One region of the Bradyrhizobium sp. LB8.2 genome, then DNA from elsewhere that is predicted to be linked to it. Evidence: predicted binding sites of a transcription regulator. Region 1 holds the regulator's gene; the other holds the start of a gene.
What was found. The regulator PhoB, encoded in region 1, activates phosphate uptake and scavenging genes when phosphate is short. The targets are predictions, from matches to a motif close to TGTCATNNANCTGTCAT.

Region 1 (6,575 bases):
CGACAGTGAGCAGTTTTTCTTCGCGCAAGGCTGCAACGAGATCGCCTGAAGGCACCACCGCCTTGATGCCGATCAGCAGGCCCTCGCCGCGCACTTCGCTGACGACATCGCTATGACGATCGATCACGGAGGCGAGCTTCTGCTTGAGCAGCAGCGACATTCTCTGCACGTGGTCGAAGAAGCCGGGCTTGAGCATGACGTCGAGCACGGCGTTCGCAGCCGAAATCGCGAGCGGATTGCCGCCGAAGGTCGAGCCGTGCGAGCCGGGCCCCATGCCGGCCGCCGCATCCGCGGTCGCCAGCACCGCGCCGATCGGAAAGCCGCCGCCGAGCGCCTTCGCCAGCGACATCACATCGGGCGTCACGCCGAGACGGCGGTGTGCGAACAGATCGCCGGTGCGGCCCATGCCGGTCTGCACCTCGTCGAACGCGAGCAGCAAGCCCTTGTCGTCGCAGAGCTGGCGCAGCGCCTTGAGGAAGGCCGGGGTTGCCGAGCGCACGCCGCCCTCGCCCTGGATCGGCTCGATCAGGATACCGGCGGTCTGCGGACCGATCGCTTTCTTCACGGCCTCGATATCGCCATGCGGGATTTGGTCGAAGCCATCCATCGGCGGACCAAAACCTTCCAGATATTTTGCAGATCCCGTCGCGGCCAGCGTCGCCAGCGTGCGGCCGTGGAACGCGCCTTCGAAGGTGATGATGCGGTAACGTTCCGGATGCCCTTGGGAGAAGTGATGATGGCGGACCAGCTTGATCACGCCCTCCAGCGCCTCGGCGCCGGAATTGCAGAAGAACACGAAGTCCGCAAAACTCTCATGGCAGAGGCGGTTGGCGAGCTTCTCGCCATCCGGGCTCTGGAACAGGTTCGACATGTGCCAGAGCTTCGTGGCCTGCTCCTGCAACGCTTTGACCAGCGCGGGATGGGCATGGCCGAGCGCGTTCACCGCGACACCCGAGGAGAAATCGAGATAGCGCTCGCCATTGATCGCAATCAGCCAGCAGCCTTCGCCGCGCTCGAAACCGAGGTCGGTTCTGGCGAAAACGGGGAGCAAATGCGGCGCTGCGCTGTTGGTCATGATGTCACTTGGATGTTGCGGACGGTGTGACGCGTGCATTGCGCAACGCACCATTGACCGGCCCGGAAAACGAAACGTGCCGCCTTTTCGGGGCGGCACGTGTCACTATCTTATGCTTGGGAAGACGGGTGTCAATGCCGCCCCGGAAAGCCTCGCGAAACGCTGAATCCGTAGTCTTGCGGTGCTGATTTCGCGGATTTCACCACGGAACATGTGGAAGCGAGTCGGCGGACTCTTGCGCGGGAGTCACGCCATATTGTAGCGTTTGGATTGTCAGATACGACATCTCGTGCAGTGGTTCTGATCTCTAAGTCCTTATGTACCGGCGTAAACGTTCGGGCGTTCTAGTCACGCCCGGCGAGCCTTAAGGGATTCTGGCGGCACGGGTTTTTAAAGGCTTAGGCATTCGCTGCGAGGCGCCAGGATGGCAGGCCGGCAGCGAGGGAAAGGGTGCAATGACAGTTTTGACCTGGTCCGATGATCGCGTCGAGCAGCTTAAAAAGCTCTGGGAGGCCGGACTTTCGGCCAGCCAGATCGCGGCTGAGCTCGGTAATGTGACCCGCAATGCCGTGATCGGCAAAGTGCACAGGCTCGGCCTGTCGGGTCGCGCCAAGAGCCCTTCATCGGCAGCGCCCCGGCCGCGCAAGGCGCGCCCCGCGCAGCATATGATGCGGGTGACCCGTCCGATCTCGCGCGGCAACACCGCGCTGGCACAGGCCTTCGAGGTCGAAGTGGAGGCCGAACCGGTCACCTACGACAACGTGGTGCCGATGAGCCAGCGGCTATCGCTGCTCGAGCTGAACGAGGCGACCTGCCACTGGCCGGTCGGCGATCCCTCGACGCCGGATTTCTTCTTCTGCGGCGGCAAGGCGCTTTCCGGGCTGCCCTATTGCGCCCAGCACTCGCGCGTCGCATATCAGCCGGCGTCGGATCGGCGCCGCGCACCAGTGAAGCCGGGCCCGCGCTGAGCTAGCGGATTTAGCTGACTGCAAGGGCGGCGCCGTCACACGATGACGCCTCGGCCCACGTGATGTCGTCCCGGACAAGCGTGCCAAAAGCGCGTGCCGACCCGGAACGACGGCGGAGCTTGAAGCGAGTTACGCCTGCTGCTCCGCCTTGGCAAAACGATCATCCAGCGCGTAGCCGGCGCCGCGGACGGTGCGGATCGGGTCCTGCTCGCGGCCCAGATTGAGCAGCTTGCGCAGGCGGCCGATATGCACGTCGACGGTACGCTCGTCGATGTAGATGTCGCGGCCCCAGACGCTGTCGAGCAGTTGCTCGCGCGAGAACACCCGCCCCGGATGCTCCAGGAAGAACTCCAGCAGGCGATATTCGGTCGGGCCGAGATCGATCGGCCGGCCCGAGCGCGCCACGCGGCGCTTGTCGCGGTCGAGCTCGATGTCGCCAAAGGCGAGCACGGCGGCGAGCCGCTCGGGGCTTGCGCGCCGCAGCAGGCCCTTCACGCGCGCCAGGAGCTCCGGCACCGAGAACGGCTTGACGATGTAATCGTCGGCGCCGGTCGCAAGACCCCGCACCCGCTCGCTTTCCTCGCCGCGCGCGGTGAGCATGATGATCGGGAGCTGCTTGGTCTCGGGACGGGTGCGAAGCCGCCGGCACAATTCGATGCCTGACAGGCCCGGTAGCATCCAGTCGAGCACGATCAAATCGGGAATGTGCTCCTTGAGACGGGTGTCGGCGTCGTCGCCGCGCATGACCGTCTCGACGTCATAGCCGTCGCCTTCGAGGTTGTAGCGGAGAAGCTCGGTCAGGGCTTCCTCGTCCTCAACCACCATAATGCGTGCGCCCATCTGGGTCGTTGCTCCCTAGGTGTTCGGTATCGAGCTGGCGAAGGTCGTCATATCGCCCTTCGGCCGCTTGTCGGTGATCGCCTGGCCCTCGATCATGTAGAACACGGTCTCGGCGATGTTGGTGGCGTGGTCGCCGATCCGCTCGATGTTCTTGGCGCAGAACATCAAATGGATGCAGAACGAGATGTTGCGCGGATCCTCCATCATGTAAGTGAGGAGCTCGCGGAACAGCGAAGTGCAGATGGCGTCGACTTCCTCGTCGCCCTTCCACACCGCCATCGCCGCCGGCAAATCATGTGCGGCATAGGCGTCCAGCACCGACTTGACCTGCTGCTGCACGAGGTCTGTCATGTGCTCCAGGCCGCGGAACAGCTTGAGCGGATGAAAATCCGTCTCCAGCGCCGCGACGCGCTTGCCCATGTTCTTGGCGAGGTCGCCGATGCGCTCGAGATCGGTTGCGACGCGCATGGCGCCGACGATCTCGCGCAGATCGACCGCCATCGGCTGACGGCGGGCGATGGTGAGCACGGCGCGCTCCTCAATGCGCTTCTGCAGCGCGTCGAGTTCGGTGTCGATGGTGACGACGCGCTGGCCGAGCGGAACGTCACGGCGGATCAGCGCGTCGACGGAATCGACGATCATGCGCTCGGCGATGCCGCCCATCTCGGCAACCAGCCGGGTGAGTTCCTGGAGGTCGGTGTCGAAGGCCTTTGCGGTATGTTCAGAACCCATGTCGCGTCTCCTCAGCCGAACCGGCCGGTGATGTAATCCTGCGTGCGCCGGTCGGTCGGCGACGTGAAGATCTTGTTGGTGTCGTCGAACTCGATCAGCTCGCCGAGATACATGAAGGCGGTCTTGTCGGAGACGCGCGCCGCCTGCTGCATGTTGTGGGTGACGATCGCGATCGTGTAGTCCTCGGAAAGCTCCTGGATCAGCTCCTCGACCTTGGCGGTCGAGATCGGGTCGAGCGCCGAGCAGGGTTCGTCGAACAGGATCACCTCGGGCCGCACCGCGACGGTGCGGGCGATGCAGAGGCGTTGCTGCTGGCCGCCGGAGAGCGACAGGCCGGAGGCGTTGAGCTTGTCCTTGACCTCGTTCCACAGCGCGCCGCCGCGCAGCGCCTTCTCGACCCGGCCGTCCATCTCGGACTTTGATATCTTCTCGTAGAGACGGATGCCGAACGCGATGTTTTCGTAGATCGTCATCGGGAACGGCGTCGGCTTCTGGAACACCATGCCGACGCGGGCGCGCAGCAAATTGAGGTCCAGCTTGGGGTCGAGGATGTTGGTCTGGTCGAGCATGAGCTGACCGGTGGCGCGCTGGCCCGGATAGAGGTCGTACATCCGGTTGAAGATGCGCAGCAGGGTCGACTTGCCGCAGCCCGACGGGCCGATGAACGCCGTGACGCGATTGGCGCCGAGCGTCAGGTTGATGTTCTTCAGCGCGTGGTGCTCGCCGTAATAGAAGTTCAGGTTGCGCACGGTCACCTTGGGGGGCGCCTCGGGCAGCACCGGCGCGTGGGGCAGTCCGCCGGCCGCGCTCATCGATACGGAAAGATCACTCATTTTGCGGTCCTCTCGGCGCCAAGGATGCGCGCGCCAATATTCAGGGCAAGAACGGTCAGGGTGATGAGCAGCGCGCCGCTCCAGGCCAGCTGCTTCCAATAGGCGTAGGGGCTCTGCACGAAGTTGTTGATGGTGACCGGCAGGTTCGCCATCGTCTTGTTCAGGCCGAGGCTGAAGAACTGGTTCGACAGCGCGGTGAACAGCAGCGGCGCGGTCTCGCCGGCGACGCGGGCAGTCGCAAGCAGCACGCCGGTGATGAGACCCGATCGGGCAGCACGATAAGCGATGCGCTTGATCACCAGCGAGCGCGGCAGGCCAAGCGCCGAGGCCGCCTCGCGCAGCGCGTTCGGCACCAGCAGCAGCATGTCCTCGGTCGTGCGCAGCACCACCGGGATGACGATGACCGCGAGCGCGAGACTGCCGGCGATCGCCGAGAAGCCGCGCATCGGCACCACCACCGCGCCGTAGATGAACAGGCCGATGATGATCGAGGGCGCCGACAGCAGGATGTCGTTGATGAAGCGGATCACCGAGGTCAGCCGGTCGTTGCGGCCGTATTCGGCGAGATAGGTGCCGGCGAACATGCCGAGCGGCGCGCCGATGCCGACGCCGATCACGGTCATGATCAGCGAGCCGACGATTGCGTTGAGCAGGCCGCCCTCGTTCGATCCGGGTGGCGGCGTGTTCTCGGTGAACAGCTGGACATTGAGGCCAGCCAGGCCGTTGTAGAGCAGCGTGATCAGGATCAGCGCAAGCCAGGTGACGCCGAATGCGGTCGCGGCGATGCAGAGCCCGCGGATGACGAAGTCCTTGCGGCGGCGACGTGAATAGATCGGGTTCATGGCGTTAGTTTCCCGCCTTCTTTTCCAAACGCATCAGCATCAGCCGCGCGCCCGCGAGCACGAAGAACGTCAGCACGAACAGCAGCAGGCCGAGCAGGATCAGGCCGGACTGGTGCAGGCCGTCGCTCTCGGCGAACTCGGATGCGATCGCCGCCGAGATCGTGGTGCCCGGCGAAAAGATCGACGTCGAGATGCGGAACGAGTTGCCGATGATGAAGGTCACCGCCATGGTCTCGCCGAGCGCGCGGCCCAGCGCCAGCATGACGCCGCCGATGACGCCGACGCGGGTGTAGGGGATCACCACGCTGCGGACGACTTCCCAGGTGGTGCAGCCGACGCCGTAGGCGGCTTCCTTCAGCACCGGAGGCACCGTCTTGAACACGTCGACGGAGATCGAGGTGATGAAGGGCAGCACCATGATGGCGAGGATCAGCGCGGCATTGAACAGGCTGAGATAGGACGGGGGACCTGCGAAGATCGCGCCCAGCACCGGCACGCCGTCGAATATCTTGATCATGAAGGGCTGGAATGTGTTGGCGAGGAACGGACCCAACACGAAGAAGCCCCACATGCCGTAGATGATCGAGGGGATGCCGGCGAGCAGCTCGATCGCCATGCCGATCGGGCGGCGCAGCCATTGCGGGCAGAGCTCGGTGAGGAAGATCGCAATGCCGAGACCGACCGGGATGGCGATCAGCATCGCGATGAAGGAGGTGACGAGCGTGCCGTACATCGGCCCGAGCGCGCCGAGCACCGGCGGATCGGCGGACGGCGCCCAGCGCTGCGTCCACAGGAAGGAGAGACCGTATTCCTTCATCGCCGGAAAGGCGCCGACGATCAGCGACAGGATGATGCCGCCGAGGATCAGAAGCACCGAGATCGCGGAGAGCCGCGTGATCCAGTAGAAGGTGACGTCCCCGACTTTGAACGCGCTCAAGGCCTTGGCGCGATCATACGGTCCGGCGTCGTCGATTATATCGCTCTGAACGGCCATCTCTGCCACGCCGATCCCCTGTACCAAATAGTGTACGTTTTTTGTTGGTCCGCGCCCCGGATGCGACGCTGATCCGGGGCACAGTTGTGGGTCCCGGCTCTGCGCGGCAGCGTTTCAGGCTGCAGCGCGTCCGGGACACGAGCATCGCGAGCTTAGCTCTTGATCTCGGCAGCCCAGGTCTTCTCAACCAGGGTCACGACGCCCTCGGGCATCGGGATGTAGTCGAGCTCTTCAGCCGCCTTGCCGCCGTTCTTGAAGGCCCAGCGGAAGAACTTGATGGCTTCCTGCGAG
Region 2 (6,575 bases), on a different contig from region 1:
CCTTCGCCGAGGGTTGCCAGCGTCTCGGGAGAGACATTCTTGGCTTCGTATTCGAACGCAACATGACCTTCACTCATGGTCTCGACTCCTCTCTCGAAACTAAGCGGTCGAGTCCGCTACTCGTTCCATTATTCGTGCTCATTGATAGCGATTGTCTTAACGATCCTCTCCGGTTCAGGCCGGGCAAGATCGACCGACAACAGCCCGTTTTTCAGATCCGCACCCAGCACCAGCATCCCCTCCGCCAGCACGAAGGTGCGCTGGAAGTGGCGCGCGGCGATGCCGCGATGGATGTATTGCCGGGACTTGTCGTCCTGCTGCCGCCCGCGAATGACGAGCTGGTTTTCCTCAATGGTTACATCGAGTTGGTCGCGGGTGAATCCGGCGACCGCCAGCGTGATGCGCAAACGCTCGGGCTGGCCGTCCGACCGGTCACACCTCTCGATATTGTAGGGAGGATAGCCGTCGGCGCCTTTGACGACGCGATCAAGCACGCGCTCGATCTCGTCGAAGCCCAAAAGGAACGGACTGGAAAGCGTTGGAACACGAGACATAGTTTACAAAGTCCTCTCGAAGCGACTTTGGTGCATCAGGGCCCGTAGAGGCACCCCTTGGTCAACAATATGGTCATATCCCCGTGTCGGTTCAAGGACGTAGCTGGAATGCCGGAGGCCATTAGCTTCCGCTCGCCTGCGTCCCGGCCATCCACGATCTTGCCCGCGGCGCTGAGCCCGTGGATGCCTGCGACAAGCCCGGCACGGCGAATTTGCGGGCCGATTTATCTCAACGAAAACAAACCCCCTTCTACTGTGCATGGGGTTGTTTTCGCGTTTTTTTATCGGCGGACCCCTGGAACCGGTCAGGCCTCGATCCGCGTCCGCCCGTCGCCGCTGAAAAGATGCAGCTTCGCCCGCATTGCTGCGACGCGGATCCTCTCACCGATCGGCGGTGCCTCGGAGCCGGGAATGCGGACGATGACCTCGCCGGGCGGCAGCTCGCCGGGGGTGGCTGCGACGCGCTGCTCGTCCTGCTGCCGCGTGCCGTAGACAAAGGTTTCCGCGCCGACGCGCTCGATCGCTTCCACGGTGAGCGGCAGCGCGACGCCGCCGGCCGGGGTCTGGTCGGTGATGACAAAATCTTCCGGACGGATGCCGAGGATGCCGGCCTCGGTGCTGCCGAGCTGCGACTTGATCTCCTCGGCGCGAATCGACATCAGATTCATCGGCGGTGCCCCGATGAAGGAGGCGACGAAGGTCGTCGCCGGCTTCTCGTAGATCGCCAGGGGATTGCCGACCTGCTCGACCTGGCCGCCGTTCATCACCACGAGGACGTCGGCGAGCGTCATCGCCTCCAGCTGATCGTGGGTGACGTAGATCGACGTCGTGCTGAGCCGGCGCTGCAATTTGCGGATCTCGACGCGCATGGCGATGCGCAGCTTTGCATCAAGGTTCGACAGCGGCTCGTCAAACAGAAATACCTTCGGCTGGCGCACGATGGCGCGGCCCATGGCGACGCGCTGGCGCTGACCGCCGGAGAGCTGGCGCGGCTTGCGCTCCAGCATCGGCGACAGCTCGAGCACGCGCGCGGCTTCCTCGACGCGGGTCTTGACCTCGGCCTCCTTCATGCCGCGGTTGCGCAGGCCGTAAGCCATGTTGTTGAAGACGCTCATATGCGGATAGAGCGCGTAGTTCTGGAACACCATTGCGATGTCGCGATCGGCGGGCTCGACCTGGTTGACGATTCGGCCGCCGATGTCGATCTCGCCGCCGGTGACGGTTTCGAGGCCTGCGACCATGCGCAGCAGGGTCGACTTGCCGCAGCCGGAGGGACCGACCAGCACGCAGAACTGTCCGTCGCCGACATCGACGTTGACGCCCTTGATGGCCTCGAAGCCACCAGGATAGGTCTTGCGGACGTTGCGCAGGGTAACGTTAGCCATGGGATTTACTTTTCCGTCTCCACGAGTCCGCGCACGAACAATTTCTGCATGGCGACCACGACGAACACCGGCGGCAGCATCGCCAGCACGGCGGTGGCCATCACGATCGGCCATTCGGTCAGCGCGTCGGTGGTGGTGATCATCTTGCGGATGCCGACCTGGATGGTCTGCATGTCGTCGCGCGTGGTGATCAGCAGCGGCCAGAGATACTGATTCCAGCCGAGGATGAAGAGGATCACGAACAGCGCCGCCATGTTGGTGCGCGACAGCGGCAGCAGCGTATCCCAGAAGAAGCGCAGGGGACCGGCACCGTCGATGCGCGACGCCTCCAGCAGCTCGTCCGGCACCGTCATGAAGAACTGGCGAAACAGCAGCGTCGCGGTGGCTGAGGCGATCAGCGGCAGCGCCAGGCCCGCATAGCTGTCGAGCATGTGGAGGTCGGCGACGATCTTGTAAGTCGGATAGATTCGCACCTCGACCGGCAGCATCAGGGTGATGAAGATGATCCAGAAGATCGGCATCCGGAACGGAAAGCGGAAATACACGATCGCATAGGCCGAGATGATCGAGATCGCGATCTTGCCCACCGCGATCAGCAGCGCCATCACCAGCGAGTTCAGCATCATGTTGCCGACGGGCTCGCGGGTCGAGCCGCTCGTGCCGACGAAGATGGTCTGATAGTAGACCTCGAAGAAATGACCGCCCGGCAGCAGCGACATCTGCCCGTTCGCGATCAGCGCGTTGTCCTGGGTCGAGGCGACGAACGCGATGTAGACCGGGAAGGCGACGATCGCGATCCCGATCCACAAAATGGCGTGAGCGACGTAGCGCCGAAAGCCCTCTTCCTCGACCATCAGTAGGTCACCTTGCGTTCGACGAAGCGAAACTGGATTCCGGTCAGCACGATCACCATGACCATCAGGATCACCGATTGCGCCGCGGAGCTGCCGAGATTGCCGCCGAGCAGGCCGTCGGAATAGACCTTGTAGACCAGCGTCACCGTCGACGTTCCCGGACCGCCGCGGGTCATGGTGTCGATGATGCCGAACGTGTCGAAGAAGGCGTAGACGATGTTGACGACCAGCAGGAAGAAGATCGTGGGCGACAACAGCGGGAAAGTCACGGTCCAGAAGCGCCGCATCGGACGCGCGCCGTCGATCGCGGCTGCCTCGAACACGCTCTTCGGAATCGCTTGCAGGCCGGCGAGAAAGAACAGGAAATTATAGGAGATCTGCTTCCACGCGGCGGCAAGGATGATCAGCGCCGCGGCCTGGTTGCCGTCGAGCAGCGGATTCCAGTCGATGCCGGCTTCGCGCAGATAGCGCGAGAGCACGCCGAGCGAGGGATGCAGCATGAAGATCCAGAGCACGCCGACGACGGGCGGCGCGACGGCGTAGGGCCAGATCAGCAGCGTGCGATACAGCGAGCCGCCGCGCATCGGCTTGTCCGCCATGACCGCCAGCAGCAGGGCCACGGAGAGCGAAGAGACCGCGATCGCGAACGAGAAGAAGAAGGTCCGGACGATCGCCTCGAAATAGGCGGCGTCACTGAAGAGATCGAGATAATTGTCGAACCAGACGAAGCTGGTCGAGAGACCGAAGGCGTCCTGGAGCAGGAAGGACTGAATGACAGCCTGCGCAGCCGGCCAGTAGAAAAAGATCAGGACGATCGCAAGCTGCGGCGCAACCAGCGCGTAGGGCAATAGCCTTGATTGGAAAATGGCTTGCTTCTGCATGGTGTCAGCTGAGCGGCAGGCCGGGTCGCGACCTGCCGCTCATCGCCTCACTTGACGGCGGTCTTTTCGAACTGACGCAGCATCGTGTTGCCGCGCTCGACGGCGGCATCGAGCGCCTGCTTGGCGGTCTTCTTGCCAGCCAGCGCCTGCTCGATCTCTTCCGACCAGACGTCACGCAGCTGAACCATGTTGCCGAGGCGCAGACCGCGCGAATTCTCGGTCGGCTCCTTGTTGGTCAGCTCGAGCAGCGGGGTCTCGAGGTAGGGCTGGTCCTTGTAGAAACCTTCTTCCTTCGCCTTGGCGTAGGCCGCCTTGGTGATCGGCAGATAGCCCGAGGCCTTGTGGATGTAGATCTGGCGGTCGGTGTCAGAGAGGAATGTCATGAACTTCGCAATGCCCTTGTACTCGTCGGCCGACTTGCCGCCCATGACCCAGAGCGAGGCGCCGCCGATGATCGAGTTCTGCGGCGCGCCCTTGACGTCCGGATAATACGGCATCGGCGCCGCCGTGAAGTTGAACTTGGCCTGCGCCTTGACGTTGCCGAAGAAGGCCGACGAGGTCAGGTAGATCGCGCACTCACCCGAAGTGAAGCGGCCTTCGCCTGTGTTGGTGCGACCGGCGTAGTCGTAAGTCTTGTCTTTTTGCAGCTCGACCAGCTTCTCGAGATGCTTGACCTGGAGCGGACCGTTGAACTCGAGCTTGGTGTCGAAGCCGTCGAGGCCGTTGGCTTTGCTGGAGAGCGGCACGTTGTGCCAGGCCGAGAGCTGTTCGAGATTGACCCAAGTGACCCAGGAGTTGGAGAAGCCGCAGGTCGGATGGCCGTTGTCGTGGAGCTTCTTGGCGGCTGCGAACGTCTCGGGCCAGGTCTTCGGGATCTCGACGCCGACCTTCTTGAGCTCGTCGAGGTTCACCCACATGACGGTCGACGACGAGTTGAAGGGGAACGACAGCATCTCGCCCTTGGAGGTCGAGTAATAGCCGCTGATCGCGGGCAGATAGGCCTTGGGATCGAATTTCTCGCCGGCCTCGGCCATCAGCTTGTAGACGGGCTTCACGGCGCCGGTCGCCGCCATCATGGTCGCGGTGCCGACTTCGAAGACCTGCATGATGTGGGGCGCGTTGCCGGCGCGGAAGGCCGCGATGCCGGCGTTCATCGTGTCGGCGTAGTTGCCCTTGTAGGTCGGGATCACCTTGTAGTCGCTCTGCGCCGCGTTGAAGTCGGTGGCGAGCTTGACGATGACGTCGTTGTTGGCGCCGGTCATCGCGTGCCACCACTGGATTTCGGTCGCGGCCAAGGCCGGCGAGGCCGACATTCCAACCGTAAGTGCAACAGCGGCAGCCGCCCCAAAGTGTCGAAGAGCCATCAAGTAAACCTCCCTTGGCCGTCAAAAATTGATCGCTTGCGCTAGCAGCGCCATATGACGTTCACATGACTGTGTAAGCGGCCGAAACGAAAGCGGCAAGCGCTGGAAAAGGGAAGCTGTCAAATAGGCGAATGCGCAGCGGGCAGGTTTCTTCGTTCGCGGTGCAGCATTCGGGAGTGATGGGTTGGGTCGCTGCGTCGTCAGCAGAATAGCGCGAGGCAGACGCTCGGCCCGCGGGCTCCAACCTCTCCCGCTTGCGGGAGAGGTCGGCGCAACGCGCCGGGTGAGGGCTCTCTCCTCTTGGGGAGTCTCACTGCGGAGGCACCCTCTCCCCAACCCTCTCCCGCAAGCGAGCGAGGGAGCGCACCTTCCTTGCGGCGCGTTGTCAGTTCAATAGCGTCACGCCTCAGCGCTTGCGCTCGGGGCCGCAGACCGTGCCCTGCTCGACCATCGCGTCGATCTCGGATTTGGAGTAGCCGAACTCGCCCAGCACCTCGGCCGAGTGCTGGCTGAATTTCGGCGGCAGGCGGCGCAGGCTCGGTTTGCTGCGATCAAGCCGGATCGGCGACGCCACGCCCTTGTACCAGTCCTTCTCGATGATATCGCCGCGGGCGATGGTGTGCGGGTTGGTCAGCGCCTGGTCGATCTTCTGCACGGGGCCTGCGGGCAGGCCCGCGGCGAGCAGGCGATTGCACAGCGGCTCGGCCTCGTGCTGGCTGAACACGGCGGCAAGCTCGGCGCGCAGCGCTTCGCGATTGGCGATGCGGTCCTTGTTGCGGGCAAAGCGCGGATCGGTGCCGAGCTCGGGCTTGCCGATCTCCTTGGCGAGCTTGCGGAAGGTGCCGTCATTGCCGACGCCGATGAAGATGTCGTCGGTCTTGGTCGGGAAGATCGCGTAAGGCACGAGGTTGGGATGCTCGTTGCCGGTCAGCGACGGCGGCTTGCCATGCATGAAATAATTCGCGGTGTGCGGGTGCATGATGGCGAGACCGGTCTCGTACAGCGTCGTCTCCAGGAACTGGCCCTGGCCCGAGCGCTGCCGCTCCGACAGCGCCATCAGGATGCCGATCGCCGCATAGAGGCCGGTGCCGATGTCGACCAGCGGCACGCCGATCCGCATCGGTCCGCTTTCGGGCGAGCCGGTCGCCGCGATCATGCCGGTCATGGCCTGGATGATGGCGTCATAGCCGGGATTGCCGCCGCGCGGGCCGTCGGCGCCGAAGCCGCAGATCCGGCAGTGCACCAGGCGCGGGAATTTCTCGCGCAGCACCTCGCTGCCGATGCCCCATTTCTCCAGCGTGCCCGGCTTGAAGTTCTCGATCAGGACGTCGGCGGTCTCCAGCATCTTGAGCAGCACGAGACGGCCGCCCTCGGAGGCGAGGTCGAGGCCGATCGAGCGCTTGTTGCGGTTGATGCCGATGAAATAGGCCGCGTCTTCCTCGTGGAAGGGAGGGCCCCAGTCGCGCACCTCGTCGCCTGCGGGCGGCTCGACCTTGATCACGTCGGCGCCGTGGTCGGCGAGGATCTGGGTGCAATA

Region 2: ugpB (sn-glycerol-3-phosphate ABC transporter substrate-binding protein UgpB) is a predicted target of PhoB. The motif match lies at 5,093-5,109, and genes of this name have one in related genera.

Annotation. Positions count from the first base shown of each region.
Region 1 covers NZ_JBEPQV010000007.1:196,256-202,830, reverse strand. Annotated here, with positions in the region: gene ABIB06_RS11800 (aspartate aminotransferase family protein) at 1-1,075, opposite strand, end outside; gene ABIB06_RS11795 (GcrA family cell cycle regulator) at 1,531-2,043, shown strand; gene phoB (phosphate regulon transcriptional regulator PhoB) at 2,173-2,883, opposite strand; gene phoU (phosphate signaling complex protein PhoU) at 2,899-3,615, opposite strand; gene pstB (phosphate ABC transporter ATP-binding protein PstB) at 3,627-4,448, opposite strand; gene pstA (phosphate ABC transporter permease PstA) at 4,445-5,290, opposite strand; gene pstC (phosphate ABC transporter permease subunit PstC) at 5,295-6,284, opposite strand; gene pstS (phosphate ABC transporter substrate-binding protein PstS) at 6,437-6,575, opposite strand, start outside.
Region 2 covers NZ_JBEPQV010000013.1:17,756-24,330, forward strand. Annotated here, with positions in the region: gene ABIB06_RS17395 (BQ00720 family protein) at 1-77, opposite strand, end outside; gene ABIB06_RS17400 (Hsp20 family protein) at 129-554, opposite strand; gene ABIB06_RS17405 (sn-glycerol-3-phosphate import ATP-binding protein UgpC) at 860-1,939, opposite strand; gene ugpE (sn-glycerol-3-phosphate ABC transporter permease UgpE) at 1,945-2,793, opposite strand; gene ugpA (sn-glycerol-3-phosphate ABC transporter permease UgpA) at 2,793-3,674, opposite strand; gene ugpB (sn-glycerol-3-phosphate ABC transporter substrate-binding protein UgpB) at 3,722-5,038, opposite strand; gene ABIB06_RS17425 (CaiB/BaiF CoA transferase family protein) at 5,445-6,575, opposite strand, start outside.